DNA from 2 places in the Streptomyces asoensis genome. Region 2 is predicted to be linked to the other one. Evidence: riboswitches for the same ligand, from Rfam matches in the RefSeq annotation. Region 2 holds a riboswitch; the other holds the start of a gene.
What was found. Region 2 has a riboswitch for cobalamin ahead of metE (5-methyltetrahydropteroyltriglutamate--homocysteine S-methyltransferase). Riboswitches for the same ligand answer to the same signal wherever they lie in the genome.

Region 1 (14,731 bases), 280 kb from region 2:
CCAGCAGCACGCGCCGGTGGTCGACGGTGAGGGTGTGCGGCTTGCCGTTGACGCGCAGCGTCGTGTCGGATCGGTGGGGCGATGACCGGGGGCCGTGCTCGCTGCCCATGTCCTGGTCCCTTCCGGGGCGGTCCGTGGTGCCGTGGGGACCGCGTATCCAGAGTGGGGCGTGTGACACGTCCCGGTACGAGGCAATTCGGGCACGGGCGCCTGACGGCCGCCGACCGGCGCCTACCGGTCGGTCACCTCGGGCTCGTCGCCGCCGGTGCCCGTTGCGCCCGTGGTGCGGTCCTGGTCCGGCGACTCGACCCGAGCCGCGGGAGTGGCCGACGCCATCGGGCGCAGGCCCTTCGTCGTCTCCTTGAACCGCTCCAGGGTCCGGCCCAGCTGCTGGAACGGCGAGCCGCTCTTCCTGGCCGGCGCCTGCCGCGGTTCCCCGGCCTCGGCCGCCGCCTCCCGGAACGCGGCCAGCGCCTCGTGGGCGTGCTCGGCGGCCTCCCGGTACAGGTCCCGGGACTCCGTCATCGCCTCCAGTGCCTCCTTGTACATCGCCACGAGCTCGCGTTCCCGCGCGAGCTCCTCCTCCGGGGTCAGCAGCTGCCACTCCTCCCGCAGTGCGGTGAGCGCGGCGTCGGCGTCCTCCGGCAGCGGCCTGGGCAGTGCCGCGAAGCGTCGTACCGCTTCCAGCAGCTCGGTGGGGTGCGTGCCGTCCAGGAACACGCTGCGCACCGAGTAGTCGACGGCGTCGTAGTCGGCCGGAGCCGGAGTGCCGGGCAGCACCAGCGCCCCGCCGCGCGGCACCTCCACCCCGGACTCCTTGAGGGCCCAGTTCACGGTGCGCAGCTGGTGCGGGGCCGCGCGGTGCTCGATGACCCGGTGGTGCAGACCGGGCGGCAGCAGCGGAACCAGCGACCGTCGGCCCCGCTCGTCCGGCGTCATGGCCTCGTGCACGACGAGGTGGACGGTCCAGGCGTCGCGCAGGGCGCCCCGGAGCACGCGCCGCAGCTCCTTGTCGTCCGCCGGGAGCGGGTTGGTGGCGAGGAACCGCTCACCGGTGACGGTCTCGTTGCCCCACGGCGTGTCCGCCTCCCAGGACCAGAACATGCCGGCGGGCGACGGCCACCGCTGGTCCCACGGCCGCTCCGCCTCCGCCGTCAGCGTCCACTCCTGGCCCGGACCCGACCACTCGGCGAGCCTCAGCCGGGCACGGACGGTCACCTCCTCCGCGACCAGCCACCGGGCCTCGAAGGCCGTCTCCCCCTCGGGGGTGTCGGTGTCGGGCAGCTCCATGAAGTCCTGGACGGTCTCGGCGTCCTTGAGTGCCTGGAGGTGTTTGCGCAGGACGTCCGGAGCGGCGGGGCCGGTGTGACGGCCACGGGTCTGCCACACCGTGGAGGGCGTCGTGGGCGGAACGGTCGCGGAGATGTGGGTGAGTCCATTCGTGAGGGCGGTGACGACGTGGCGACGACGTACGAAGGCCAGTATCGCTCGCCGCGGGGGGTGCGCGATCAAGCGGGTCGGTGGCGCGGGCACCCGGAAGCGCCCCGCCGGGATGCGCCTTCCCCGGCACGACACAGGTCACGCGTCCGGATCCGGCCCGCGAGCCGACGGTCCGTGCGGGGGGTGTGCGCCACTCGTACGGGGTGTGCGCCGTTCACCACGGCCGGCGCCCTCGCACTCATGGGCCCGCCGGCCTCCGGGACCCGAGAATCGGACCCGGTGGACAGGGCTCGCCCACCATCCGCGTCGGGGCGGGCCCTGTCCGCGTGCCCGGTGTGCCACCCACACCGGATGCTCGGTGACCGACCGGCCTCCCGTCTCCACGAGACCGGGGCTTCCTCCGCGAGCACGGCATGGAGAAGATCGTCCATGACCTGTGCGTCCAGCGGATCCTGGAAGGAAGCAACGAGATCATGCGCGTCAACGTGGCCCGCGGCCTGACGGAGGCATCCGGATGAACGACATCGAGGACCCCGTCCTGCTGCACACCACCGGCCGAGCCGCCCACATCACGCTCAACCGACCGAGGGCCATCAACGCCCTGAACCACACGATGGTGCGCCGCATCGACGGCGCGCTGACGCTCTGGGAGCGCGACCCGGCCGTCGAGACCGTCGTCATCTCCGGCGCGGGGGAGCGCGGCCTGTGCGCGGGCGGCGACATCCGCGCCGTCCACGACGACGCCCGCGACGACGACGGCACCGCCTCGGCCGCCTTCTGGCGCGACGAGTACCACCTCAACGCCCGCATCGCCCGCTACCCCAAGCCCTACGTCGCCCTGATGGACGGCATCGTCATGGGAGGCGGTGTCGGCGTCTCCGCGCACGGCAGCGTCCGGGTCGTCACCGAGCGGTCGAGGATCGCGATGCCCGAGACCGGCATCGGCTTCGTGCCGGACGTCGGCGGCACCCACCTGCTCGCCCGCGCCCCGGGTGAACTGGGCACCCATCTCGCCCTGACGGGTGCGCAGATCGGCGCCGCGGACGCCGTGTTGTGCGGGCTCGCCGACCACTACGTACCGTCCGTGTCGCTCCGGCAGTTCATCGACGACCTCGCCGACCTGCCCGTACGGGAAGCCCTGGACCGTCATGAACAGCCCTTGCCGGCGGGCGGGTTGGCCGGCCACCGGGAGTGGATCGACACCTGTTGCGCGGTCGACACCGTCGAGGAGATCGTCCAACGGCTGTTCGCCCACGGCGACCCGACGGCGAAGGAGACCGCGGAGACCCTGCTGGCCAGGTCGCCCACCGCGCTCAAGGTCACCCTGGCCGCCCTGCGCCGTGCCCGGCGGCTCGGCTCGCTGGAACGGGTGTTGGAACAGGAGTACCGCGTCTCCTGCGCGGCCCTGACCACGCCCGACCTGGTCGAGGGCATCCGCGCCCAGGTCGTCGACAAGGACCGCGACCCGCGTTGGTCGCCGGCCACCCTCGCCGAGGTCACAACGGCCGACGTGGAGCGCTTCTTCGCCCCGCTCGGCGCGCGCGAACTCGGTCTCGCCTGACCCGACACCACCCGCGCAGACCCGCTGGAGAGCAGGACCGCCGTGGTGATCTGGGCCACCTGGCCGTGGCGAGCGGAATCACGCCAGGTGGGGCGGTATTGGCCAGGGGCCCGACACGCGGTACCGTCGCTCTGATATCGACGACGGCGAGACGGAAGCCGGTGAGAACCCGGCACGGTCGCGCCACTGTGGACGGTGTACCCCGAAGGGGCACACACCGCGAGTCAGACCCGTGGCCGTCGTCATGTGCACCACCGAGATGGGACGCGAACTCCCAGAGGAGGTCCTGCCATGGCGCAGCATGTCGCCCAGCCGACTACCACCACGCCTGTCGTACCCGCCAAGTTGCCGCTGAAGGACATCGCCCCCTGGGCGGTCTTCTTCGGCGTCCTGATGCTGGTCCTGCTGTACTTCGTCGGCGCGGAGCAGGGCGCGACAGCCGTCGTCTCCGGCGAGGACGTTCACGAGTGGGTGCACGACGCCCGCCACCTGCTCGGCTTCCCCTGCCACTGACCCGAGGGGAACCCCAGCACACTCATGAACTCCGCAACGGTAAGAAACCTGCTCGTGCGGGGCATGCTCGCCGGCCTCGGTGCCGGCGTGCTCGCCCTGATCGTCGCCTACTTCCTCGGTGAGCCGAACGTCGACAGCGCGATCGGCTTCGAGGAGTCCCACGCGGCGGGCCACGAGCACCACGAGGTGGAACTCGTCTCCCGCAGCCTCCAGTCCACCGCCGGCCTCGCCACCGGCGTGCTGATCTACGGGGTGGCCTTCGGCGGCATCGCCGCCCTCGCCTTCTGCTTCGCCCTCGGCCGCGTCGGCCGCTTCACCCCGCGGGCCACGGCACTTCTGCTGTCGGGGACCGCCCTGCTCGCCGTGTACGTCGTGCCGTTCCTGAAGTACCCGGCGAACCCTCCCGCGGTCGGCGACGGCGACACCATCGGCAAGCGCACCACGCTGTACTTCCTGATGATGGTGCTCAGCGTGCTGCTCGCGGTCGCCGCGGTGATCCTGGGCAAGCGGCTCGCGCCGAGGCTGGGCACCTGGAACGCCACCGTCGTCGCCGTCCTCGGCTTCGTGCTCGCCATCGGGCTGGCCTACGGGTTCCTGCCGACGGTCAACGAGGTGCCGAGCGACTTCCCGGCCGCACTGCTGTGGCGGTTCCGCCTGTCCGCCCTCGCCATGCAGGTCACGCTCTGGGCAGGCTTCGGCCTCGTCTTCGGCGAACTGGCCGAACGGCTGCTGCACCCCAAGCCCGCCACGGTGTCCGCGGGCACGCCGGTGGCCGCCTCACAGTGAGCTGACCGGCACGACGACCCGACGAGAGGGCCCGCGGAACCATCCGGGGGCCCCTCTCGCGTTCGTGGGCCGACGCCGGATCGGCAGTCGGCGAAGATGGTGCGATGGACATCCAACCGGCCCTCAGTACACGGCAGATGCCCGCAGGACTCGTTGCGCTCGCTCTCGGTGGTTTCGGGATCGGCCTGACCGAGTTCGTGATCGCGGGGCTGCTCCCGCAAGTCGGCCGGAGTCTCGCGGTGTCCGAGGCCGCGGCGGGTTGGCTGATCTCCGGGTACGCCCTGACGGTCGCGGTCGGCGCGATCGTGGTGACCGCCGCTACGGCCGGGCTGCCCCGCAAGGCGGTTCTCACCGGGTTGGTGGCGCTGTTCGTCGTCGGCAACCTGCTGTCCGCCGTCGCACCGAACTACCCGCTGATGATGCTCGGACGCGTGGTCGCGGCGCTGTGCCACGGCACGTTCTTCGGCATCGGCTCGCTCGTCGCACGGCGGATGGCCGCCCCCGAGCGGGCGTCACGGGCGGTGGCAGTGATGTTCGCCGGGCTGACGGTCGCGAACGTGCTGGGCGTACCGTTCGGCGCCCTGGTCGGCGAACGCTGGGGCTGGCGCGCCACGTTCTGGGCGATCACCGGCATAGGCGTCGTCGCCGCAGTCGCCATCGCCGTGCTGGTACCGGGCTGGGCCGGCGCCGCGGACCGGCCGCCTCCCTCCGAGGGTTCCGGCCCGGCCACCGGTCGGGCGGACGAGCTGCGCAGCCAACTTCGTGCCTTCCGGTCGACACAGGTCTGGCTGACCCTTGCCGCCACCGCGCTCGGCTACGGCGGGATGTTCGGCGCGTTCAGCTATCTCGCGTACACCTTCACCCGGGTCACCGGCTTCTCCAGCACGGATGTCGCCTGGCTGCTCGTCGTGTACGGCAGCGGCCTCGTGGTCGGCAACATCGTCGGGGGACGAGCCGCCGACCGCAATCGCGACCTCACTCTGATCGCTTCCCTGGCCGGTCTCGCCGTCACGCTCACCGGGTTCGGGCTGCTGGCCGCCGACCCCGCCGCGTCGGTGGTCCTGGTTTTCCTGACGGGGCTGTTCGGGTTCGCGAGCGTCCCCGGCATGATCACCCGCGTCACCGACCACGCCCGCGGGGTGCCGCTCGCCGCAGGCGCCAACGTGTCCGCGTCCAACATCGGCAACGCCCTGGGCGCCTGGCTCGGCGGCTTCGCCATCAGCGCCGGCCTCGGCTACCGGGCTCCGCTGTACGTCGGCGCCGCCATCGTCCTGAGCGGGCTCGCCGTGATGATCGTCGCCGCATGTCGACCGGACCGGTCGGAGACCGACGACACCACCGACCTCCGGCTCGGCCAGGACCGGGCGTCCGCGGGCTGAGGGCCTCGCCGCGCCACCGTCTCGGTTCGACGGCTTCTCGCCTGCGGTGAGGCCCACCTCCGCCTGGAACCCGAGGGCCTGGCCGCCCTTACGATCGAGTCTGCTGCCATGGCCCGCGTTTCCGCTCGCGGGCACCGACCGAATCCCCGGGGAGGGACTGTGATCGCCGTCGTCGGCGCCGGACTCATGGGCGCGGCCACCGCCTGGCAACTGGCCCGCAGGGGCCACGAGGTCACGCTCGTCGACGCGTACGACGTCGGCCACCGGCACGGAAGTTCGCACGGCAGCTCGCGGATCTTCCGGCGGGCGTACGCCGACCCCTTCTACGTACGGCTGACCGGACAGGCGTACGAGCAGTGGCGGGAGCTGGAGGACGACAGCTCGACTCCCTTGCTGCGCACGACCGGTGGGCTCGACATGGGCGAGGACCACGACCCGAAGGAGATCGCCGATCTCCTCGGTGCGGCCGGAGTACCCCACGAACTCCTCGGCCCGGAAGCCGCCGCGGAGCGCTGGCCGTACATCCGCATCACCGGTCCGGTGCTCTACCACCCGGACGCGGGCGTGGTCGACGCCGACCGGACCGTAGGCGCCTGCGTACGGCGGGCGATCGAACACGGAGCGCAGACGATCATCGGCACCCGCGTCACCGGCATCGACGTCCGGGGGCGCGAGAAGGTGCGCCTGCGCACCGACGACGGCCGCGAGATCGTCGCCGACACGGTGGTGATCGCGGCCGGCGCCTGGCTGCCCGATCTCGAACTGCCTCTCGCCCTGCCGCCGTTGGCGGTGACCCAGCAGCAGGTCTTCCACTTCCGGCAGCGGGACCCGTCCGTCGGGTGGCCGACCCTGATCTGGGACGGGGCGCTGCACCTCTACGGCCTGCCGTCCGGAAGCGACGGGGGCCCGCTCCCCGCGGTCAAGGTCGCCGAGCACGACCGCGGAACCCCGGCCACCGCCCGCACCCGCAGCGGGGTCGTCGACCCGTCGTCGCGGACGCGGGTGAGCGGCTTCGTGCGCGACCGCCTCCCGGGCCTCGAGCCCGATCCGGTCGCCGAGGCGACCTGCCTCTACACCACCACCCCGGACGAGGACTTCGTCCTGGACCGCCACGGCCCCTTCGTCATCGTCTCCCCGTGCTCCGGACACGGCGCGAAGTTCGCGCCGCTCATCGGCGCGATGGCCGCCGACCTCGCCACCGGCCGCGCCGAGCCGCATCCCCGCTTCCGCCTGGGACGCCACTGAGCCTCTTCGGTCAGCCGGGGACGGTGACCAGCACCCGGCCGCGCCCGCCCGCGTCCACCCGGTCGTGAGCCTCGGCGATGTCCGCCAGCGGGAAGCGGTCGCCGATGTCGACGGTGAGCGCACCGGCCGCGGCCGCCGCGGTCAGATCGCGGGCGGCCTGCCGCTTCGCCGCGGCGGGGAAGTCGTCGCTGCCGAGCAGGCGCAGGGTGACGTTGTTGAACAGCAGGGGCCAGAACGGCAGTTCGGTGCGGTCGGCGTGGGTTCCGTAGGCGGCGATGACGGCATCGAGCGCGGTGACCGCGTTGTCCAGGTCCGCGTTGGCCGACAGGGACACCTCGACGACGCGGTGCACACCGTCGGGCGCGTGGGCGCGGATCGCCGCCGCGGGGTCGCCGGAGTCCAGGGCGACGGCGTGCGGGACGACGGCCGGGTCGACCCGGTCCAGGTCACCGCCGCGCCGTACGGTGCCGATGACGGTGGCGCCGCCCCAGCGGGCGAGCTGGGCGGCCGGCGATCCGACGCCGCCGAGCACTCCGTGCACCAGCACGATCTTCCCGTCGACCGGCCCGTCGGCGAATACGGCGCGGTGCGCGGTGATACCGGGGATGCCCAGACTCGCGCCCAGTTCGTCGCCGAGGTGGTCGGGCAGCGGGACGGCCTGCTGATCGGGTACGACGGTGTACTGGGCGGCGGTTCCGAAGGCCCGGTAGGACTGGGCGCCGTACACCCACACCCGCTGACCCACGCGGCGGGCCTCGACTCCGCTCCCGACAGCGTCGACCACACCGGCGGCGTCACTGTGCGGGATCACGCGGGGGTAGGGCATCGAGGAGCCGAGCCAGCCACGCCGCTTCTTGGTGTCTCCGGGATTGATCCCGGAGACGGTCACGCGGACGCGGACCTCGCCGGGGCCGGGCCGGGGGTCGGGCAACTCGCCTACGTGCAGGACGTCGGCGGCCGGTCCCTGTCCGTCGTACCAGGACGCGATCATGCGGCATCTCCCGTAGTCGTGCGGGCGGTGGGTTCGTCGGCTTCGCCGGGGGCGGGGTCGTTCTCGAGCGGCTCCTCGCCGAGGACCTCGCGGAGCCAGGCGCGCTCGGCGCGGCTGACGGCGCGGGCGGTGAGCAGTACGCCGCGACGGTACGGATCGTCGACCTCCTCGGCGCGCAGCGGTCTCCCGCCGTCGTAGAAGAAGCCGGCCGGTTCCTCCAGGAAGGCGAGGCGGCGGCGCAGCACGGCGTGCTGTTCCGACACGTCGGGGAGCTTGGAGAGGAAGGCCAGGAGGGCGAAGAACCGGGTGAAGTCGGTGATCTCGTGGTCTGCCGGTGTACGCAGGCGCTCCAGCATGTCGGTGTGTCCGGCCTCGGTCAGGCTGAGCACGAAGCGGGCGGCGCCGGCCCGAGGATCCGCTTGACGCACCAGGAGTCCCGCCCTGGCGAGCCGGTTGATCGCCGGGTAGAGGCTGCCGTCGCTGACGGGGCGCGTGTAGCCGATCAGCTGGGAGACCTTGCGGCGCAGCTCATGACCCGGCAGAGGGCCTTCGGCGAGGAAGCCCAGTATCGCTAGTTCGAGCATGGGACCATCGTCTCACGATTCACATCGAATCGATATGTGCATCGAATCGATGTGACCAGTGGAACCGGGGCGGGCACGGAATTGTTCAGACCTCTCACGTGCTGTTGTATCCACAGAGGCTGGGACGTCGACGGTGTGCGAGCGAGCAACGCAAGTGGCCGAGGCGAGAGAGACGGAAGGTGCTGAGATGGCAGCGCAGACGCAGAGGGCCGTGCTTGCGGGCGGATGCTTCTGGGGGATGCAGGACTTGACCCGCAGGCTCCCGGGCGTGACGGCGACCCGGGTCGGATACAGCGGGGGTGACGTACCGAACGCGACGTACCGCAACCACGGCACCCACGCGGAGGCCATCGAGATCCTCTTCGACCCCGAGAAGACCGACTTCCGCACGATCCTGGAGTTCTTCTTCCAGATCCACGACCCGAGCACCAAGAACCGCCAGGGCAACGACATCGGCCTCAGCTACCGCTCGGCGATCTACTACGTGGACGACGAGCAGAAGCGGATCGCCGAGGACACCATCGCGGACGTGGACGCCTCCGGACTGTGGCCGGGCAAGGCCGTCACCGAGGTCGAGCCGGTGGGCCCCTTCTGGGAGGCCGAGCCCGAGCACCAGGACTACCTGGAGCGTTACCCCGACGGCTACACCTGCCACTTCCCGCGCCCGGGATGGCGACTTCCGGCCCGCACGCAGGGCTGAACCACTCCGCCGAGGCCCCAGACCTCTGCTCCGGGGCCTCGGCGTGCAGGACGTCCGGCGTACCGGACGTGAGGCAGGACGGCGAGTTTCGGGCTTCACCGGCGGGTCAGGCGACCTGGCCGCCGATGCCGGAGCGCCCTTCGGGGACGGCCGGCAGGCCGACCGCCACCTGATGCCGTACCTGCTCGCCGAGTACGCCGGCCACCGCGTCGGTGATCGCGGTGATCAGGCGCGCCGGCGCGTCCGGCACGTCCGGGTGCCGGTAGGCCGCCTCGCGCAGGCTCAGGGTGATGTTCGGGGCGGTCCCGTCGGTCGGCGCCCCGCCGATGCCCCGCCGGTGCTGGGGAATGCCGACGAGGTCGACGGCGACCAGGCGGCCGAACTGCTCTCCGTAGACCGATCCGACAGCGTCCGCGAGCCCGCGGATCAGGCCCTCTTCGGCCTTCCCGTCGAGGGCGGTCTCGCTGATGTGCACGGTGAAGTGGGGCATGGTGGAATCTCCGTTCGTGCCTGTGGTCCGCGCCTGCGGTGGCGGGCAGGTCGGCTGTGGATGTCTTTGCAAGCAAAACATCTTTGCTGTCAAAGGTAAATGGCGAGGGGTGTGAGATGGCCGGATCCGCGCGGCGCGAGGCCGGGGCGGGTGAGGTGGACGCCGCGGTGCGCGAGCTCCTGTTGCTCATGCCGAGGATGGTGAGCCGGGTGAAGCGCATCCCCGTGCCCGAGGCACTGGAAGCGCAGTCGCTGGCGCCTCGTCACCTCTCCCTGCTGTCCTGCCTGTTGCTCGACGGCCCCATGACCGTCAATGAACTGGCCGCGCGGCTGGAGGTGGCGCCCACCACGGCCAGCCTGATGGTCGGGGACCTGAGCGCGAAGGGCATCCTCGACCGGCGGGAGGACCCGGCCGACCGGCGTCGCCGGATCGTGGCCATCGCCCCCGACCAGCACGAAGCGATCGCCGCCTGGCTCGCCCCCGGCGCCACGGCCTGGCGCCGTGTGCTGACCCCGCTGGCGCCGGCACAGCGACGCCTCTTCGTCGACACCCTGCGCGCCTATGAAGCGGCGGTGGCCGAGGAGCGCGAGCGCTGAACCGTGCCGTCCGCAGGGCGGTGGCCGGCGAGCCGAATGCGGCGCAGCCGACGGAAGAGGCCCGAGGGCAGCCGCGGGAAACCTCGGGGAAGCCTGAGGGGTGAAGTCCGGGTCCGTAAGGGCAGGAGCGGGGAAGCTCCGGGGCACAAGGGCGGGAGCCGGGCGGGACGCGAGTGATGCGCAGATGTCCTGCCGCGCCGGTGTCACCCGGAATCCGGTGCCCGGACCGGGTGGGGGAGGCCGGGCCGTCTCCGGTTGTCGTACTGATAAGTGCCGGTTTCACCATGTCTGCGGTTCTTCGCGGCCAGGGCCGACGGTTCCGGGAGCACCCGGCCGGGCACAACTTCTGCTCGACGTCGGAGAGTTGGCGAGAAACGCACAGGGTGAACCCGTCCGGCATACTTGCGGACGCGGAGCACCCTGCTCACCAGCACGCAAGCGAAGGCCCAGCGCGTGGGTTCGAGCGCTGACGCACACTTCCGGGGAACAGTCGTCATGAACAACCTTCAGCCTTCGGATCCGACGTCCATAGGCGGCTATCCGCTACTCGGCCGGCTGGGTGCGGGCGGTATGGGGCAGGTGTTCCTGTCCCGTACGGGTTCGGGCCGGCTGCTCGCGCTGAAGACGATCCGAGACGACCTCAGCTCCGAGCCGGGGTTCGAGGAGCGGTTCGCCCGCGAGATACGCAACAGCGACCGCGTCCGTTCCCCGTGGACCGTGACCGTCGTGGACTACAGTGCCCCGGGCCAGAGCCCGCAGTGGCTGGCCACCGAGTACGTGCCCGCGCCGTCGCTCGCCGAATGGGTCGCGGCCCATGGTCCGTTGCCGCAGACCGCGCTGCTCTCACTCGCCGCCGAACTGTGCGGCGCCGTACAGGCCGTGCATCAGGCCGGCCTCGCGCACCGGGACATCAAGCCCGGGAACATCCTGCTGGCACGCGACCGTCCACGGCTGATCGACTTCGGTGTCGCACGGGCCGCCGACGACAGCCGGCACACCCGCCTCGGTGTCTCTGTGGGCTCCCCCGGCTTTCTCGCACCGGACCAGGCCGTCGGCGGTGTCGCCGCCGAACCCGCCGACGTGTTCTCGCTGGCCGCCGCGCTGGTGTACGCCGCGACCGGACGCGGCCCCTTCTCGCGCGCGGGGGAGCAGATCCCCGCGGCCACCCTGCTGTACCGCGTGGTCCACGAGGAACCCGACCTCGCGGGCGTCCCCCCGGAGTTGGTGCCGCTGCTCACCGCGTGCCTGGCCAAGGACCCGGCCGCGCGTCCGACGGCGACCCGGCTGAGCGGATGGCTGGAGGAGAGGGGCGGCCGGACCGGGCGTTGGTCCGAGGAATGCCCCACGGTCCTCGCCGGAGAACTGACCGAGGTCGAGCATTCGGCGCGCACTCTGGTCGACCTCGCACAACACTCCACCGTGGCCTCCGCCGGTCAGGAGTCGGCCCCGAGGACGACGAGGTCCGACACCGTCCTCGCCGCCCCGGCAGAGCCCGGCCGGCGCCCTCGGCCCGCCTGGCTGCTGACCGCGGCCGTCGCGGTGGTCGCGGTCGTGGTGGCCGTGGTGGCCGCCGTCCACTTCGGTACGCAGCGTTCCTCGGCGGACTCCTCCTCGTCCGCGCAGGGACGGCCGTCCGGCTCGGCCGCCTCGGCGACCGCGGGGGAGACGCCGTCCGCCTCGGCTCAGGAGACCCGGCAGTCCCAAGAGCCCCAGGAAAGCCGGCAGCCCGAGGAGGCGGACGCGGCGCTCAAGGTCGTCCAGGCCACGTTCGACCTGGCCACCGGAGAGTCCGTGGGGACCGGGGCCAGGAGTCTGATCATGCAGCAGGACGGCAACCTTGTGATCTACGACCAGGACCACAAGGCGCGCTGGGCCGCGATGACCAGCGGCGAGGGCAACACCGCCCGCTTCCAGGCGGACGGCAACCTGGTCGTCTACAACAGTGGCGGACAGCCCGTGTGGGCCTCACGGACCAATGGGCACCCGGGAGCGGTCCTGGTGTTCCAGGCCGACGGAAACGTGGTGATCAAGTCCGGCGACACCGTGCTCTGGGCGGCGGGAACGCAGAGCTGAGCCGGCCGTTCCGCACCCCCTCTAGGGCGTGTCCGCAAAGTCGCTTGCTCGTTGGTCGGTTCATGGTGCGTCGTCATGAGCTGAGCGATGAGTCGTGGGCGGTGATCGAACCGTTGCTGGCCCCTCCCCGGATGGGCCGGCCGGTGCGGGACCGCCGCCAAGTGGTGAACGGGATCTGGTGGAAGCTGTCCACCGGCGCGGCCTGGCGGGATCTGCCCGAGCGCTATGGGCCGTGGAAGACCGTCTACGAACGCTTTCGCCGCTGGTCGGTGGACGGCACCTGGGACCGCCTGCTCGCCCACGTCCAACAGCACTCCGACGCCGTGGGAGCCGTCGACTGGTCGATCGTATGCATCGACTCCACGACCGTGCGGGCCCACCAGCATGCCGCCGGGGCCCGAAAAGGGGGCCCTGGCCGGGCGAGGCGATCGGCCGGTCCCGCGGCGGACTGACCACGAAGATCCACCTCGCCTGCGACGGCCGGGGACGCCCCCTGGCCTTCACCCTCACCGCTGGCAACGTCAACGACTGCACCCAGTTCGAGCAGGTCATGGCCCGCATCCGCATCGAGCGGTGCGGGCCGGGCCGTCCTCGCACCCGGCCGGAACTGGTGGCCGCCGACAAGGGCTACTCGTCCACGAAGATCCGCACCTATCTCCGCCGACGAGGCATCAAGGCCGCCATCCCCGAGCGGATCGACCAGATCAACGGCCGTATCCGGCGAGGCGAGAGCCGGTGCCGGCTCAACCGCGCGGCCTACCGCCGGCGCAACGTCGTCGAACGCTGCTTCAACAGGCTCAAGCACAACAAAGCCCTGGCCACCCGCTACGACAAACGCGCCCGCCACTACCAGGCCCTGGTCACCCTCGCCTGCCTACGACTCTGGCTCCCCTGACTTTGCGGACACGCCCTAGGGGCCGCTTTCGCCTTCGGGGCGCCCCTCGATCTTCCGCAGCAGTTCCAGCAGCGCCTCTCGCTCCGCCTCCGCCAGACCCTCGAAGCACTCCGTGAGCACCGAGTTCGCCACCTCATGGCCCGCCTTCAGCACCCGCTCCCCATCGGGAGTGAGGTGATGCTCGAAACGCCGACCGTGCCCGGGGCGCCGGTCCACCAGCCCCTGGGCCACCAGGCGTCCGGCGAGCGTGCCGAACGCCTGCTCGCTCTGGAACGTCGCCGCCGCCAACTCCCGTGCGCTGACGCCCGGCGTGCGGCTGATCGCCCGTAGCGCGTCCCACTGCGCGAGCGTGCTGCCGACGGACGCGAGGCGGCTGTCGAGCGCTCGGTGCTGGCGGTACTGGACGGCCTTCACGGCCCTTCCGAGGATCTGCGGTTCAACGGCCATGCTCATCAGGCTAGCACTCTGACTAAACTTGCTTAACTAAACATCCTTAGTTACGGTTCTGGTCATGACTTCGGAACTGACGCTCACTGAATCCGGCCCCACCGCCGGCCGCCCCGTCCTCGTCCTGCACGGCGGTGGAGGTCCCGCCACCGTCGCCCCGATCGCCGAGCACTTCGCCGCGACCGCCCACACCCTGCTGCCCACCCACCCGGGCTGGAACGGCACCCCCCGGCCCGACGACTTCACCCGCGTGGCCGACCTTGCCGCCGCCTACCTCCGCCTCCTCCACGACCGCCACCTGTCCGACGTCCTGGTCATCGGCTCCTCGCTCGGAGGATGGATCGCCGCCGAGCTGGCCACGGCCGACACGCAGGGCCTGATCAGCGGGATCGTTCTGATGAACTCGGTCGGCATCGAGGTCGACGGCGACCCCGTCCGAGACTTCTTCACCCTCGACGCGCGAGGCGTCGCCGAGTACGCGTACCACGACTCCGAGCGCTTCTACGTCGACCCGGCGACCGTCCCGGCCGAGCGACTCGCCGTCTTCCAGGCCAACATGGCAGCCCTGCGCGTCTTCTCCGGCGGCCCCGCCATGAGCGACCCCACCCTCCGCCCCCGCCTCGCGGCCGTCACCACCCCCACCCTCGTCCTGTGGGGCGAGAGCGACCGCATCGCGACCCCGGCATACGGCAAGGAGTACGCCGCGTCGTTCGGGAACGCCCGCTTCGAAGTCGTGGCGGAAGCCGGCCACCTGCCCCATCTCGAACAGCCCGCGCGCACCTTCTCCCTGCTCGATGAGTTCGCCGCGGAGACCGGTCGCCGCTGAGGAATGTCCGGCGCGTCACGAGCGAAGCCGGAGCCGGGCCGCCGCACCGGAGGAGGACCCGGCCGGCCGAGGCGGTCGCCTCGGCGTCCCTGGTGGGGGAGCCGGGACAGCGACCGTCCGGCGCGCAGCACGCTTCCGATGCGTCCTGTCCGCGTCACCCGGTCCGGCGTTCGCCCGCCTCCGGGTGCTCCAGGCGGGAGGCGAG
Region 2 (14,731 bases):
GACCGGCATCGTGCACATCAACGACCAGACGGTGAACGACGAGGCCGTGGCGCCCTTCGGCGGGGTCGCCGCCTCCGGCACCGGCGCCCGCTTCGGCGGCGAGGCCAACCTCGAGGCCTTCACCGACGTGCGCTGGACGACGGTGCGCGCGGACGTGGCGCCGTACCCCTTCTGAGTACTCCCGTGCCGGGGACTCCTGTTCCGGGGACTCCCGGGTCTACTCGGCCTGGGCGGCCGGGGAGCCGTCGGCCCCGGCCTTGGCCTGCTCTTCCTCGATCGACTTGCGGACCTCGTCCATGTCCAGCTTGCGCGCCTGTCCGATGACGTCCGTGAGGGCGGCCTCGGGCAGGGCGCCCGGCTGTGCGAACACGGCGACCCGGTCCCGCACGATCATCAGCGTCGGGATCGACTGGATACCGAAGGCCGCGGCCAGCTCCGGCTGCGCCTCGGTGTCGACCTTGCCGAACACCAGGTCCGGGTTCTCCTGCGCGGCCTTGTCGTAGACCGGGGCGAACTGACGGCACGGGCCGCACCAGGACGCCCAGAAGTCGATCAGGACGAAGTCGTTGTCGGTGACCGTCTGGTCGAAGTTCTCCTTGGTGAGCTCCACGGTGCTGCTCATGGCGTGATTCCTCTTCCCGGTGCTTCCTGTCAGGGCTCCCCTGACATGGGGTGAAACCGTCCGCGACAACACGGCCGGCCCGACGCGTATTCCGCGCCCCTACCCGTGTGGCCTCCCGGCACACCACCCACCAGACTGACCCCATGACGGAAACGGAAACCAACCTGTACGACGTGGTTGTGCTCGGAGCCGGGCCCGTGGGGGAGAACGTCGCCGACCGCACCCGTGCGGCCGGCCTCACCACCGCGGTCGTGGAGAGTGAACTGGTCGGCGGCGAGTGCTCGTACTGGGCCTGCATGCCCAGCAAGGCCCTGCTGCGCCCGGTGATCGCCCGCGCGGACGCCCGCAGGCTGCCCGGCCTGCGCGAGGCGGTGCAAGGCCCGCTGGACACGGCGGCGGTCCTCGCCCGCCGCAACTGGTTCACCGGCGACTGGACGGACGACGGTCAGGTCGACTGGATCAAGAGCATCGGCGCGGACCTCTATCGCGGCCACGGGAGACTGACCGGCCCGCGCACGGTGACGGTCGGGGACAAGGTGCTCACGGCCCGCCACGCGGTCGTCGTCGCCACCGGGACCCGCGCCGCACTGCCCGACCTGCCGGGCCTCGCCGAGGTCAGGCCCTGGACGAGCCGGGAGGCGACCAGCGCCCAGTCCGCGCCCGGCCGGCTCGTCGTGGTCGGCGGGGGAGTCGTCGCGACCGAGATGGCCACCGCCTGGCAGGCCCTCGGCTCGCACGTCACCCTGCTCGTGCGGGGCAAGGGCCTGCTCGACCGGATGGAGCCGTTCGCGGGCGAACTGGTCGCCGAGGCGCTCACCGAGGCCGGCGCGGACGTGCGCACGGGCACCTCGGTGGCGTCGGTGACCCGCTCCGACGGTACCGTCGTGGTCGTCACCGACACCGGCGAGCGCATCGAGGCCGACGAGATCCTCTTCGCCGTCGGCCGCGCCCCGCGCACCGACGACATCGGCCTGGACACGGTCGGCCTGGCACCCGGCTCCTGGCTCACCGTCGACGACAGCCTGCGCGTCACCGGCACCGACTGGCTCTACGGGGTGGGCGACGTCAACCACCGGGCCCTCCTCACCCACCAGGGCAAGTACCAGGCCCGGATCGCGGGCGCCGCCATCGCCGCCCGCGCCGCCGGGACGCCCCTGACCCAGACCGACCCGTGGAGCGCCCACGCCGCCACGGCCGACCACGAGTCCGTCCCCCAGGTCGTCTTCACCGACCCGGAGGCGGCCGCCGTCGGACTCTCGCTCGCCGAGGCGGAACAGGCCGGACACCGGGTGCGGGCCGTCGACGTCGACATGTCGTCGGTGGCCGGAGCGGGGCTGTACGCCGAGGGCTACAAGGGCCGCGCCCGGATGGTCGTCGACGTGGAGCAGGAGATCCTGCGCGGCGTCACCTTCGTCGGCCCGGGTGTCGGCGAGCTGATCCACTCGGCGACGATCGCGGTCGCCGGCCAGGTCCCGCTCGCCCGGCTGTGGCACGCCGTCCCGTCCTACCCGACGCTCAGCGAGGTGTGGCTGCGGCTGCTGGAGGCCTACCGGGACAACTGAGGGAACCGGGCCTACCGGCCTGCCCCTCAGGGGAGTTCGAACCCCAGCGCCCTCGCGGCCGGCTCCGCCGTCGGCTGCGTCCAGCGTTCGAGCACGGCCTGGTTGGCCGAGAGCGAGCGCGGTTCGGCCCGGTCGAGGTAGAGCAGACCGTCGAGGTGGTCCGTCTCGTGCTGGACGATACGGGCGGGCCAGCCGCCGAACACCTCGTCCAGCGGCCGGCCGTGCTCGTCCGCACCCGTGAGCCGCACCTCGGCGTGCCGGGCCACCACCGCCTGGTAGCCCGGCACGCTCAGGCAGCCCTCGAAGAAGGCGGCACGGGCCGAACCGACCGGCTCGTACGACGGGTTGACCAGGACCCGGAACGGCTGGGGCACCCGGCCGCGGGCCAGCCGCACCTCTTCCGGCACCGGCGCCGGGTCCTCGATGACGGCGATCCGCAGCTCCACACCGACCTGCGGGGCGGCGAGGCCGACGCCCGGCGCCGCGTGCATGGTCACGCGCAGGGCCTCGACGAACCGGGCCAGCAGAGCGGGGTCGAGCTGGCCCTCGTAGCGCGGTGTGCCCGTCCGCAGGATCGGGTCTCCGGCCGCGACGATGGGCAACGGGCCGCCGGGGGCGAGGAGTTCCTCGATCCGTTCGGCAAGGGGCGCGCGGGGACTGGGAGATGCCATCGGGCCAGCATGCCACGACCGCATGGCATGTGACTCACGTCACTCGAAGTGGCGGGAACTCGGCGCCGTCCGCCGCCGACTACTGGTGCGTCACGGCTGAAAAACGTCCCCCGGGCCGCTGACCCCGACCCACTCCTCCTGCCCCCGGAGAAGCCCCACCATGTCCACCGCTCCCCCGACAACCACGGACGAGGCCCCGCAAGCAGCGGCCCCCGCGCCGAAGTCCCGCGGTCCGTGGGCCCCGCTGCGCCCGCTGATACTGCGTCTGCACTTCTACGCCGGCGTGTTCGTGGCGCCGTTCCTGCTGGTCGCCGCAGCCACCGGGTTCCTCTACGCCGGCGCGTTCCAGGCCGAGAAGCTCGTGTACTCCCACGAGATGACCGTGCCGGTCGGCGACGCGTCGCTGTCGATGTCCGAGCAGGTGGACGCCGCCCGCAAGGCCTACCCCGAGGGTACGGTTTCGGCCGTCCGCCCGTCGCCGGAGGACGACGCCACGACCCGGGTGATGCTGTCCGGCGTCAAGGGCGTCGACGCCACCCACACCCTCGCCGTGTTCGTCGACCCGTACACGGGCAAGGTGCGCGGCGCGCTGGAGCAGTACGGCTCCACCGGCGCGCTGCCGCTGCGCACCTGGATCGACGAGTTCCACCGCGATCTGCACCTCGGCGAGAACGGCCGCCTCTACAGCGAACTCGCCGCCAGCTGGCTGTGGGTGATCGCGGGCGGCGGTCTGGTGCTCTGGTTCTCCCGGCGGCGCGCCCTGCGCAAGGTCCGCGGCACCGCCGGACGGCGCCGCACGCTGGGTCTGCACGGCACCGTCGGCGTGTGGGCCGCCGCCGGCTTCATCTTCCTGTCCGCGACCGGACTGACCTGGTCCACCTATGCGGGCGCCAACATCGACGTACTGCGCACCTCGCTCGGCCAGGCCACCCCGTCGGTCTCGGCGGCCGCGAGCGGCGGCGAGCACGCCGGTCACGACACGGCCTCCGGCGCGGGCGGGGACGGCGAGCACGGCGTCGGCCTCGACGAGATCCTGGCCGCCGCGCGGGCCGAGGGCCTGGGCGACCCGGTCGAGATCGTCCCGCCCGCGGACGCCTCCTCCGCGTACGTGGTCAAGCAGGTGCAGCGCAGCTGGCCCGAGAAGCAGGACGCGGTGGCGATCGACCCGGCCACCGGCGAGGTCACCGACGTGCTGCGGTTCGACGACTACCCGCTGCTCGCCAAGCTGACCCGCTGGGGCATCGACCTGCACACCGGCGTCCTGTTCGGCCTGGTCAACCAGCTCGCGCTGATGCTTCTCGCGGGGTCCCTGATCCTGCTGATCGTGTGGGGATACCGCATGTGGTGGCAGCGCGGCCGCGGTTCCGCCTTCGGCCGGCCCATCCCGCGCGGCGCCTGGGCGCAGGTCCCGCCGTACGTCCTCGTCCCGCTGATGGCGGCGGTCGCCGTGGTCGCCTACTTCGTCCCGCTCCTCGGCATCCCGCTGGCCGGCTTCCTGGTCGTGGACGTCGTCCTCGGCGAGATCGCGCACCGGCGGGGGCGGCGGGCGGCTGCCTGAGCGAGCCTGTGCACGACGAGCGGCCCGGCGGCAGAAGTCACCGCCGGGCCGCTCGTCGTCCCGGGCTCAGGCCTCGGGGAAGTCCCCGGCCAGCGCCGCGGCGAGCCGCAGGTGCGGTCCCGCCTCCGTGTGCCGCCCCTGTCGCTCCAGGGTGCGGCCCAGCATCAGCCGGGCGTAGTGCTCCACCGGGTCCCGCTCGACGATGAGCCGCAACTCGGTCTCGGCGCGGAGCAGTTGGGCCGAGTGGTAGTAGGCGCGGGCCAGCAGCAGCCGCGGTCCGGTCTGCTCCGGCACCTCCTCGACCAGCCCGACCAGCACCCGCGCGGCGGCGGCGTACTCCTTCGCGGCGAAGAACAGCTGCGCCCGCTCCCACCGCTCGGCCGGCGTTCCGTGGGCGTAGTAGGCGGTGTTGTCGGTCGTCTCGTATGTGGTGTCCACTCGTGCCTCCTTCGAGGCCGACAACCGGGCATGGTGGTTGAATATTCCACTACCTGGAGGGGGGCGTGGGTGCGCTACCGAGCCGCGCGGGTCAGCTCCGCCAGCTCCGCCTCGGCCCGCTCGGTGACGCGGGCGAGGACGCGGCCGGTGGCCGCCAGGTCCTCCGGCGGGATCCCGGCATAGATCCGGGCCGAGATCTCGCCCGTCTCGGCGCCGACGACGGCGAACAGCTCACGCCCGGCGTCCGTGGGCCGGACCAGAGGGCCGTCGGCCGCCAGCAGCCCTGCGGCGAGCAGCCCGTCGACGGTGGCGTGTACGTCCGCCGCTTCGGTCTTGAGTGCGTCGGTCACCCGCTCGACGAGCGCGCCGCGTTCCAGCGGTCCGTCGGCGGTGACGGCCGCCCGCAGGGTGATCTGCTCCTGGAAGGTGGCGCCGTGCCGTGCCAGGACTCGCTCCAGGACGGCGCGGCCCGCGTAGTGGGCCAGCCCTATGGTGCGGCCGCCGACGGGCGGTGCGGTGTCGGTCATCGTCACTCCTGCGTTCTCTCGTCGGTGAGGTCGAGCGGTACGTCGAGCAGAAGGGCCAGTTCGCCGGTGAGCGCGCGGGTTCGCGGGCTCTTCAGGCCGCCGAGCGGTTCCAACAGCTGCTCCAGCAGCCCCTGGACCACCTTGACGGCCCGCTGTGTCACGTCCTGGCCCCGCTCGGTCAGAGCGAGCTGTACGGCGCGCGGGTCGCGGGGATCCCGGGTGCGCTCGATCAGGCCGGCGGACTCCAGGGCGCGCGCCAGCTTGGAGACATAGAGCGGCTCGAGGCCGGTGTGGTCGGCGAGACGCCGCTGGCTGGGTCGTTCGCCGCCTCGCTGCATCCCGTACAGCGAGGCGACCAGCGAGTACTGGGCGTGGGTGAGGCCGAGCGGGGCCACCGCCCGGTCCACGGCCACGCGCCACTTCGTCGACAGCCGCCACACCAGAAACCCGGGCGTCGCCCCTTCGGGACCCTTGCGCTCACTCATGGTCGATAGAGTACATGGCTACTATGTCCATGGCTACTTAATCTCTGCTGCTGCGTCGGGAGTGACACGAGAGTCGGGAAACCGGGTTTGCTGCGACTTGCGCCGAAGCAGGCTCAGGGGGATGCGTCCGGCTCGAACGAAGAAGCGAAGGTGTGCGGCGTGTTCCGCTCGGACCGCGAGTCGGGACACGTCGGTCGACGTCGACTGCGCCACCCACCGGCGCCGCGTCCCGGACCGCCCCGACCGGCATGGCCGTGCACGTTCCGGCACCTGGACCGGGTTCGTCGGCCATCGTCGCCAGCAGCTCAGTGGAGGAACCCGTGACCGTCGTACCCATGACCGAGATCGACATGTTCGCGACCTCGGATCAGCGCACCCGCTACGAGCAGTACCGGCACCTGCGCGAGCTGGGCGCCGTCGTCCGGCTGCGCGAACCGGACGTGTACGCGGTCACGCGCTACGACGAGGTGAAGGCCGCGCTGGCCGATCACGCCGCTTTCATCTCCGGCGAGGGCGTGGGATTCAACCCGGTCGTGAACCAGATGATGCGGGGCGTCACCCTCGTCAGCGACCCGCCGGAGCACGACGTGCTGCGCTCCGTCGTCGGGGCCGGACTGCGTCCCCGCGCTCTGCGCGGTCGCGGTGAGGAGGTCGCCCGGAAGGCGCGGGACCTCGTCGACGAAGTCGTCGCCAGGGGCGAGATCGACGGCGTCGCCGAGCTGGCCCAGGCGATGCCGATGGCGGTCATCCCCGACTTCCTCGGACTGCCCGAACGCAACCGGGAGCACCTCTACGAGTGGGGGCAGGTGGGCAACGACCTGCTCGGTCCGGTCACGGAACGCACCCCGCACAACCTGGAGATGACGCGGCGCCTGTTCGAGTTCGCCCACGAACTCGCGGCCGACAGGGAACTCGCGCCGGGAAGCCCCGGTGCCGCCATGCTCGAAGCGGCCGATCAGGGTGTCATTCCCCAGGAGAAGTGCCCGCTCCTCCTCGTGGACTTCATCGGACCGTCGCTGGAGACCACGGCCGCGGCGATCGGCCATTTCCTCGTCGTCTTCGCCGAGCGTCCGGACCAGTGGGCCGCGCTGCGCGCCGAGCCCGGGCTCGTGGCTTCGACGATCAACGAGCTGCTCAGATTCGAGAGTCCCCTGCGGGGCCTCACCCGCGTCGCGGCGCGCGACACGGAGCTCGGCGGGGTGACGATCCCGCAGGGCGCGCGGGTGTGGACCCTCTTCGCCTCGGCGAACCGTGACGAACGCAAGTGGGAGCGCGCGGACGAGTTCGACCTCCGCCGCAATCCGCTGGACCACCTCGGATTCGGATACGGAGCGCACAGCTGTGTCGGACAGGGCGCGGCCCGCCTCGAACTGAACACCCTGATCCACGCGCTTCTCGAGGCCGTCGAGCGCATCGAACTCACCGGCGATCCGGTGATCGCGGAGAACACGCTGCTCAACACCTACGCCGAGATCCCCGTCCGACTTGTCGCGAGAAAGTGACCCGACACCCATCGACACCCGTGAGCTGGTGCGGCCGGGAGCGGAACGCGTTCAAGGCTGCCCGAGCGGTGGTGTCGGCGTGGCCCTGCCCTTCACCTTGATCCGGCACGACGCGGACGTGGCGCGCCGAGCGTTTCGTCCAGCGCCGGGATGTCACCACCCACCCTCCTTGGCCATTTCCAGGGCCTCGAAGACCGTGAGCGCGTCGCGGAGGGCGGCGACGTCGTGGGTGCGGATGTAGTCGGCCCCGCTGCGCGCGGCGTACAGCTCCGCCGCCAGGGTGGCCGGGCCGATCTCGGGAAGAGCGCTCCCCGTGAGCGTCCGCAGAAAGGACTTCCGGGACGGGGAGACCAGCACCGGTACGTCGAAGCGTGCTTTCAGCCGTTCCAGATGGGCCAGGGTCCGCAGCGACGGTTCGGGACCGCTGCCCAGGAAGTAGCCCAGCCCCGGGTCGATGACCAGCCTGTCGTGACGGACGCCTGCCGTCTCCAGTGCTGCCAGGCGCTCGGCGAAGAACTCCTCGATGCCCCTGCACACTTCCGTGGGATCGGTCCGTACCTTGGTCGCGGGGCCGTGACGTTGTACGGAGTGCATGACGATGAGCCGGCAGTCGGTGTCCGCGAGCTCCTCGTACCGGGCGGGCTCGCCGAATCCCTGGATGTCGTTGAGATACCTGGCGCCACGCGCGGCGGCGAACCGCTGCGTCGCGGGCTGAAAGGAGTCGACCGACACCGGAATACCCTCGGCGACCAGCTGATCGACGACGTCGGCCAGCCGCCCCATCTCCTCGTCCGCGGTCACCCTCTGGGCCCCCGGATGGCTCGCGGCAGGCCCGAGTTCGATGACGTCGGCCCCGTCCGAGCGCAGCCGGCGCGCGTGCGTCACCGCGGCTTGCGCGGTCAGGAATCGGTTCCCGTCCGAGAACGAATCCGCGGTGATATTGACGATCCCGACCAGCGAAGGCCGACGGATTCCCACCGGTGAGGGAGTCGCGCGCTCATCCATGGAGCTCGAGGTTCTGATAGATCTCGGCCGTCACCGTCGAGAAGTTCATGGTCATGAAATGCAGTCCGGGAGCCTCTTCGGCAAGCAGGCGGCGGCACATCTCGGTCGCATGGTCGATGCCGAGTGCTCTGACCGCTTTGGGGTCTTCCTGCACGGCGAGCATGCGCTCGGCCAGTCGGGCCGGGACGGCGGCGGTGGAGAGAGTGGGAATGCGTCGCAGTGAGCGGATGGTGGTGACCGGCATGATCTCCGGGATGATCGGCGTCTCACAGCCGGCCGCCGTCACACGGTCGCGGAAGCGCAGGTAGTCCTCGACGTCGAAGAACATCTGGGTGACGGCATAGTCCGCTCCGGCCCGGCACTTGGCGACGAAATGGCGGATGTCGCTGTCCCGGTCGGAGGAACGCGGGTGCATCTCGGGGAAAGCGGCGACGCCGACGCAGAAGTTCCCGGACTCCCTGATCAGGCTGACCAGTTCGGCCGCGTACCGGATACCCGACGGATGCCTGGTCCAGGGGCCGAGCGGGTCACCGGGCGGGTCTCCGCGCAGAGCGAGAATGTTGCGCACGCCCTGGTCGGCGTAGTGGCCGAGAATGTTGCGCAGCTCGGCGACGCTGTGGTCGACCGCGGTGAGGTGGGCGACAGGGGTGAGGGTGGTCTCCTGGGCGATCCGCCCGGTGATGTCGACGGTCCGGCCTCGCGTCGAGCCGCCGGCACCGTACGTCACGGAGACGAAAGCGGGCGACAGGGCCTCCAGCCGGCGGATCGCGGTCCAGAGTCCGGCTTCGGCCGCCGCGTCGCGAGGCGGCATGAATTCGAACGAGTAGGAGCGGCCACCTCGTGCGAGGAGGTCGCGAATGGATACTGCGCTGTCTGCTCTTGTGCTGGGGATACCGAGCGCCATGTGAACAAGCCGTCCGATCGTCGCAGTTCGTGGACTGTCGACCTGCTGATGCTGTCTCCGATGCCGATGCCGATGCCGGGGGAGGACGGCGAGTGCTTCCTCCCCCGGCCTGCTCGGCCGCTCGGCCTGCCGTCAGGGCGCGGAGAGTTCCTCACGGACCGTGCGGGCGGCGGCGACCAGGTTCTCCAGCGAGGCGCGGGTCTCGGGCCAACCGCGGGTCTTCAGGCCGCAGTCGGGGTTGACCCAGAGACGCTCGGCGGGAATGGCCCTGAGGCCGGTACGGAGCAGCTCGGCGGCCTCCTCGGCGCTCGGGACGCGGGGGGAGTGGATGTCGTAGACGCCCGGTCCGGCCTCGCGCGGGTAGCCGTGCGCGGCGAGTTCGCGGGCGACCTGCATGTGGGAGCGGGCGGCTTCGAGGCTGATGACGTCGGCGTCGAGGTCGTCGATGGCCTGGACGATGTCCCCGAACTCGGCGTAGCACATGTGGGTGTGGATCTGCGTGTCCGGACGCACTCCGCCGGTGCTGAGCCGGAACGCCTCGGTGGCCCAGGCCAGGTAGGCCGGGCGGTCGACGGTCCGCAGCGGCAGGGTCTCGCGCAGCGCGGGTTCGTCCACCTGGATCACCGAAGTCCCGCCCGTCTCCAGGTCGTCGACCTCGTCGCGCAGGGCGAGGGCGACCTGGCGGGCGGTGTCGCCGAGGGGCTGGTCGTCGCGGACGAAGGACCAGGCGAGCATGGTGACGGGGCCGGTGAGCATGCCCTTGACCGGGCGGTCGGTGAGGGACTGGGCGTACGTCGTCCAGCGCACGGTCATCGGTTCGGGGCGGGAGATGTCGCCGGCCAGGATCGGCGGGCGGACGTAGCGGGTGCCGTAGGACTGCACCCAGCCGTGCTCCGTGGCCAGGTACCCGGTGAGCTGCTCGGCGAAGTACTGGACCATGTCGTTGCGTTCGGGCTCGCCGTGCACGAGGACGTCCAGTCCGGCCTTCTCCTGGAAGGAGACGACGTCCTGGATCTCGGCCCTGATGCGCTCCTCGTAGCCGGCGGTGTCGATCCGGCCGGTGCGCAGGTCGGCGCGGGCGGTGCGCAGTTCGCCGGTCTGCGGGAAGGAGCCGATGGTGGTGGTCGGCAGGAGGGGCAGGCCGAGGTGGGCGCGTTGGGCCGCGGCCCGCTCGGCGTACGGCTGGGAGCGGCGGGCGTCGGTGTCCCTGACGGCGGCGGCGCGGGCGCGGACGGCCGGGTCGTGGGTGATGGGGGAGTTGGCCCGGGCGGCGAGGTCGGCCCGGTTCGCGGCCAGTTCGCCCGTGATCGCGTCGGTGCCGAGGGCCAGGCCCCTGGCGAGGGCGACGACTTCGGCGGTCTTCTGGCGGGCGAAGGCCAGCCAGCGCCGGATCTGCGGCTCGATGTCCCGCTCCAGGGCCGTGTCGAGGGGCACGTGGAGCAGCGAGCAGGAGGCGGCCACGTCGACCCGGTCGGCCAGCCCGAGCAGGGTTCCGAGGGTGGCGAGGGACTTCTCCAGATCGTTGATCCAGACGTTGCGGCCGTTGACGACACCGGCGATCAGCCGCTTGCCGGGCAGGCCGCCCACGGCCGCGAGGGCGTCGAGGTTGGCGGCTGCGGCGTCGGTGAAGTCCAGGGCGAGCCCGTCGACGGGGGCCTTGGCCAGGACCGGCAGGGCGTCGCCGAGCCGGTCGAAGTAGGAGGCGACCAGGAGCTTGGGCCGGTCGGTGAGGGCGCCGAGATCGCGGTAGGCGCGGGCGGCGGCGTCCAGTTCGGCCGGGGTGCGGTCCTGGACGAGGGCGGGCTCGTCCAGCTGTGCCCACTCGGCGCCGGCCGCGCGCAGGTCGGCGAGGACCTCGGCGTACACCGGCAGCAGCCGGTCCAGCAGGGTGAGCGGCTCGAAGTCCGCGGGCACGCCCGGGGCGGGCTTGGCGAGCAGCAGGTAGGTGACCGGGCCGACCAGCACCGGGCGGGCGCCCAGCCCGAGGGCGAGGGCCTCCCCGAGCTCGGCGACCTGCTTGGCCGGATCGGCCGTGAAGACGGTGTACGGGCCCAACTCGGGCACCAGGTAGTGGTAGTTGGTGTCGAACCACTTGGTCATCTCGAGCGGCGCGACGTCCTGGGTGCCGCGTGCCATGGCGAAGTAGCCGTCGAGCGGATCGGTGGCGACGGCGGCGCGGTGGCGGCCGGGGATCGCGCCGACCATGACGGTGGTGTCCAGGACGTGGTCGTAGTACGAGAAGTCGCCGGTCGGGACCTCGTCGATGCCGGCGTCGGCGAGCTGCCGCCAGTTGGCGGCGCGCAGTTCGGCGGCGGTGGTTCGGAGGGCGTCGGCGGTGACGCGGCCCTTCCAGTAGCCCTCGATGGCCTTCTTCAGTTCCCGGTTCGGGCCCTGGCGGGGGTAGCCGTACACGGTGGCCCGTGCTGCCGCGGCTGCGGACTTCGCTGTCACGGAAATCTCCTTCGCGAGACATCTCCCTGGGATCCCGGGACGGGACGCGAGCGCGAAGGGGTGACGAACCGGACGGAACCGACCTCGCGCGGCACAGCGCGGTCATCCGCCTGATATGTACGCCGACCCGCCCACGAGGTCACCGGGATCTCCGCGCACGAGTCCTTTCGTGCGCGGGCAACGGGCAGGTCTTCGGACTCACGGGCACGTCTCGTCGTACAAGGGTCGTACGAGACACCTACTGGCCGTCGCTTCCCAGACCCTGTTCGTGGGTCCAGTGCGTATGACGGCGTCGTTCCCGCTCACCGCTGCGGGGCAGTCCCGGATTTCCACCGGGTTCCCTCTTGCGACGCATCCCGCCTGGCGGACGGGGCGAACCAGCTGCACCCGCCAGCCTAGGGGGCAGTCCTTTGGTGCGGCGGATCACGTCCGGCATTCGGATGGTGAGGTGGAACACGCGTTCGGCATGCTTGGAATGCGCGGAGAGCGGGAAGCGCCGCACTCGCGCTTCCCGCCCGTCGCCTGGGCACAACCGCCGGATCCCTCGACCGGCGGTACGGCCCGGGCCTCTCGGCCCGGTCGCGCCAGGGTGCTCGGTCCCGGCCGTACACCTGGAATCCCCGGCCGGTCTTGCGGCCCAGCAACCCGGCTTCCACCATCTGCCGGAGCAGCGGGGGCGGAGCGTGGAGGGGTTCCTTGAACTCGTCGTACAGGGACTCCGCGATGGAGGCCACGGTGTCCAGGCCGATCAGGTCCGCCGGCTTCAGCGGGCCCACGGGGTGGGCGCAGCCCAGTTCCATACCGGCGGCGATGTCGGCGGCGGTGGCGAAGCCGGACTCCGCCATCCGGACGGCCGCCAGCAGATACGGCACGAGCAGCGCGTTGACGACGAAGTGTGGCACCTGCCCGCTCTGGAACGTCTACGAGGCGTTCGCCGTGCCCGGCCGCATCCACGTCCAGGTCGCCGAAATGCCCGACGGACAACGCTACTTGTGGACGGCCCGCGCGATCACCCGGCACCGTGGCGGCTGGGGCGAACCCGGCAAGACCTTCGCCGTCGGCCTCGGCTGCGAGATCCGCCACGCCCACCGGCTCGTCCACTCCGACGGACTCGACCTCGCCAACGCCTCCGCCGCCACCCCCATCGGCATGGGCTGCCGCGTCTGCGAACGCCTCGACCGCCCCCAGCGCGCCGCACCACCCCTCGGGCGGCCGTTGCGGATCGACCAGAACAGCACCACGTTCGTGCCGTACCCGGTACTTCCGCAAGGATGACCACGTCCGAGCGACGGCCGCGTGACCTTCCTCATGCAACCGGTGTCGGCTGGATCTGTCAGGCGAGCTCGGGCGGCTGACCCGTGGTCCACATCGCCTGGACGGACATGCGGCTGATGCGCCAGCCCTCGCGTACGCGCCGGAGTTCGGCCTCCCAGTAGCCGCCCACCGTGAAGAGAGGGTTGGCGCCTTCACCGCGCTGCTGAAGCGTGGCGTCGTGGTGAACGTGCGTCATCAACGCGTTCCAGGACGCCGTGGCTCTCCCCGCCGCAGCTTCGACGTCGACCAGGACATCGGAGGCGATGTGCTGGGTGCGGGCGTACCGCTCGAGTGCCTCCTCGGCGTGCGCCATCGCTTCGACGCCGTCGGCCGCGCCTATCGGTGTCACCGTTCGCACGTCGTCGGTGAGGTAGCCACGGGCCCAGTCACCATCGAACTTCCGCTCGTCCAGGGCTCGGAAGAAGCGGCTGATGAGCGTGCTGATCTCGGTGTGATCCGTCTGCGTGGTCATAGCCAAAGCGTCTGCCCTCAACCGCACTTGAGGTCAAGATCGCAGCAAGTCGGCCTCGGCGGGGCTTCGTCCGAGCGGTCGCCGAGGATCTGCCCCACCACCACGGCGGCATGGACCCGGGCGGCTGTGCCGAACGGCATCCCGTGGCATGCATGGCGCGATCGCGGGTACCGGCGCACGTGACCGGGGGAGTGAGGGCGAGACACGTGGAATCCCACGCCGGAGGCGACGGCCGTACCGGGCTGGACGGCCACCTGATGCGTGCCGGATACGCCCTGGGCGCGGACGACGGCTGCATCGCAGACGCCCGCCACCACGCCATCGCCTTCATCGACCAGGCCCATGACCACCATCGCCTGCCCGATCCGGCACGCGCGCGAGACCTCACTCAGCTCGTGGTCAGCGAGCTGGTCACCAACGCCCACAAGTACGCCTCCGGCCCCGTCCTGATGGAACTGCGCCTCACCGCCCATGCGGTGGACGTCGTCGTGTGGGACAGCGACCCGACCGTTCCCGCGGCCCGGGCAAACGATCCCGGCAGAATCGGCCAGCACGGCATGGAGATCGTCAAGGCCGTCACCGAGGACCTCTTCATCGAGCAGGAACCGGTCGGCAAACGCATCACGGCCCGCATCGCCCTGGCTGCCACACCCCGCGACAGCACCACCCGCACCTGACACAGCGGCAGGTCCTCTCCGGCCGCGCGTGCGGCTCGACCTGCGTCGAGCACGCCGTCACCGGATGCGGTGGGTCTCCCAGAAGGGGCGGAGGTCCTCGTCCGTCATGGACTGGGCGGCCCTCTTGAAGTCGGCGGTGGTGGAGACGCCGTACCAGTGGTCCTGGACGTACCGTTCGAGGAGCCGTGCCATGGTGTCGGCGCCGAGGGTGCGTTCCAGGTCGGCCAGGGCGCAGGGCCCGGCCGTGTAGACGAGGTGGTACTCGCCGCGGTGCTGCGACCAGTAGGCCATCGAGGCGGTCAGCGCGGTGTTGTCGTCGGGCCAGTAGACGTCCGACCAGCAGTCGCTGGTCTCCCAGCCGTAGAAGCGGGCGTTGGCGTACTGGGCGAAGCTCTCGTCCAGCCACGGTGAGGTGTACTCGTCGTTGCCGACGATGCCGTACCACCACTGGTGCGCCAGCTCATGGACGACGGCGCTGCCTTCCTCGGTGGTGCCGAGGAGGACGAGGCCGGGGTACTCCATGCCGCCGCCGAACCGGGGGGT

Region 1: another riboswitch for cobalamin. It lies ahead of G9272_RS40625 (CbtB domain-containing protein); the one in region 2 lies ahead of metE (5-methyltetrahydropteroyltriglutamate--homocysteine S-methyltransferase).

What each region holds. Positions count from the first base shown of each region.
Region 1 covers NZ_CP049838.1:9,139,195-9,153,925, forward strand. The annotation lists gene G9272_RS40605 ((2Fe-2S)-binding protein) at 1-109, opposite strand, end outside; gene G9272_RS40610 (hypothetical protein) at 232-1,389, opposite strand; partial or broken gene G9272_RS45615 (acyl-CoA dehydrogenase family protein) at 1,772-1,958, shown strand; gene G9272_RS40620 (enoyl-CoA hydratase/isomerase family protein) at 1,955-3,001, shown strand; cobalamin riboswitch at 3,103-3,257, shown strand; gene G9272_RS40625 (CbtB domain-containing protein) at 3,293-3,514, shown strand; gene G9272_RS40630 (CbtA family protein) at 3,539-4,300, shown strand; gene G9272_RS40635 (MFS transporter) at 4,438-5,679, shown strand; gene G9272_RS40640 (FAD-dependent oxidoreductase) at 5,839-6,924, shown strand; gene G9272_RS40645 (NADPH:quinone reductase) at 6,935-7,915, opposite strand; gene G9272_RS40650 (PadR family transcriptional regulator) at 7,912-8,499, opposite strand; gene msrA (peptide-methionine (S)-S-oxide reductase MsrA) at 8,687-9,199, shown strand; gene G9272_RS40660 (hypothetical protein) at 9,306-9,689, opposite strand; gene G9272_RS40665 (MarR family winged helix-turn-helix transcriptional regulator) at 9,806-10,285, shown strand; gene G9272_RS40670 (protein kinase domain-containing protein) at 10,781-12,358, shown strand; partial or broken gene G9272_RS40675 (IS5 family transposase) at 12,421-13,253, shown strand; gene G9272_RS40680 (MarR family winged helix-turn-helix transcriptional regulator) at 13,269-13,700, opposite strand; gene G9272_RS40685 (alpha/beta fold hydrolase) at 13,765-14,526, shown strand.
Region 2 covers NZ_CP049838.1:8,856,237-8,870,967, forward strand. The annotation lists gene G9272_RS39375 (aldehyde dehydrogenase family protein) at 1-175, shown strand, start outside; gene trxA (thioredoxin) at 218-622, opposite strand; gene G9272_RS39385 (dihydrolipoyl dehydrogenase family protein) at 766-2,184, shown strand; gene G9272_RS39390 (peptide deformylase) at 2,211-2,855, opposite strand; gene G9272_RS39395 (PepSY-associated TM helix domain-containing protein) at 3,016-4,413, shown strand; gene G9272_RS39400 (tetratricopeptide repeat protein) at 4,480-4,851, opposite strand; gene G9272_RS39405 (MarR family transcriptional regulator) at 4,926-5,378, opposite strand; gene G9272_RS39410 (MarR family winged helix-turn-helix transcriptional regulator) at 5,381-5,863, opposite strand; gene G9272_RS39415 (cytochrome P450) at 6,184-7,365, shown strand; gene folP (dihydropteroate synthase) at 7,519-8,370, opposite strand; gene metF (methylenetetrahydrofolate reductase [NAD(P)H]) at 8,363-9,274, opposite strand; gene metE (5-methyltetrahydropteroyltriglutamate--homocysteine S-methyltransferase) at 9,407-11,725, opposite strand; cobalamin riboswitch at 11,892-12,122, opposite strand; partial or broken gene G9272_RS39435 (3-hydroxyacyl-CoA dehydrogenase family protein) at 12,325-12,618, opposite strand; partial or broken gene G9272_RS39440 (DUF2083 domain-containing protein) at 12,623-13,000, shown strand; gene G9272_RS39445 (nuclear transport factor 2 family protein) at 13,059-13,511, opposite strand; gene G9272_RS39450 (ATP-binding protein) at 13,718-14,188, shown strand; gene G9272_RS39455 (M1 family metallopeptidase) at 14,246-14,731, opposite strand, start outside.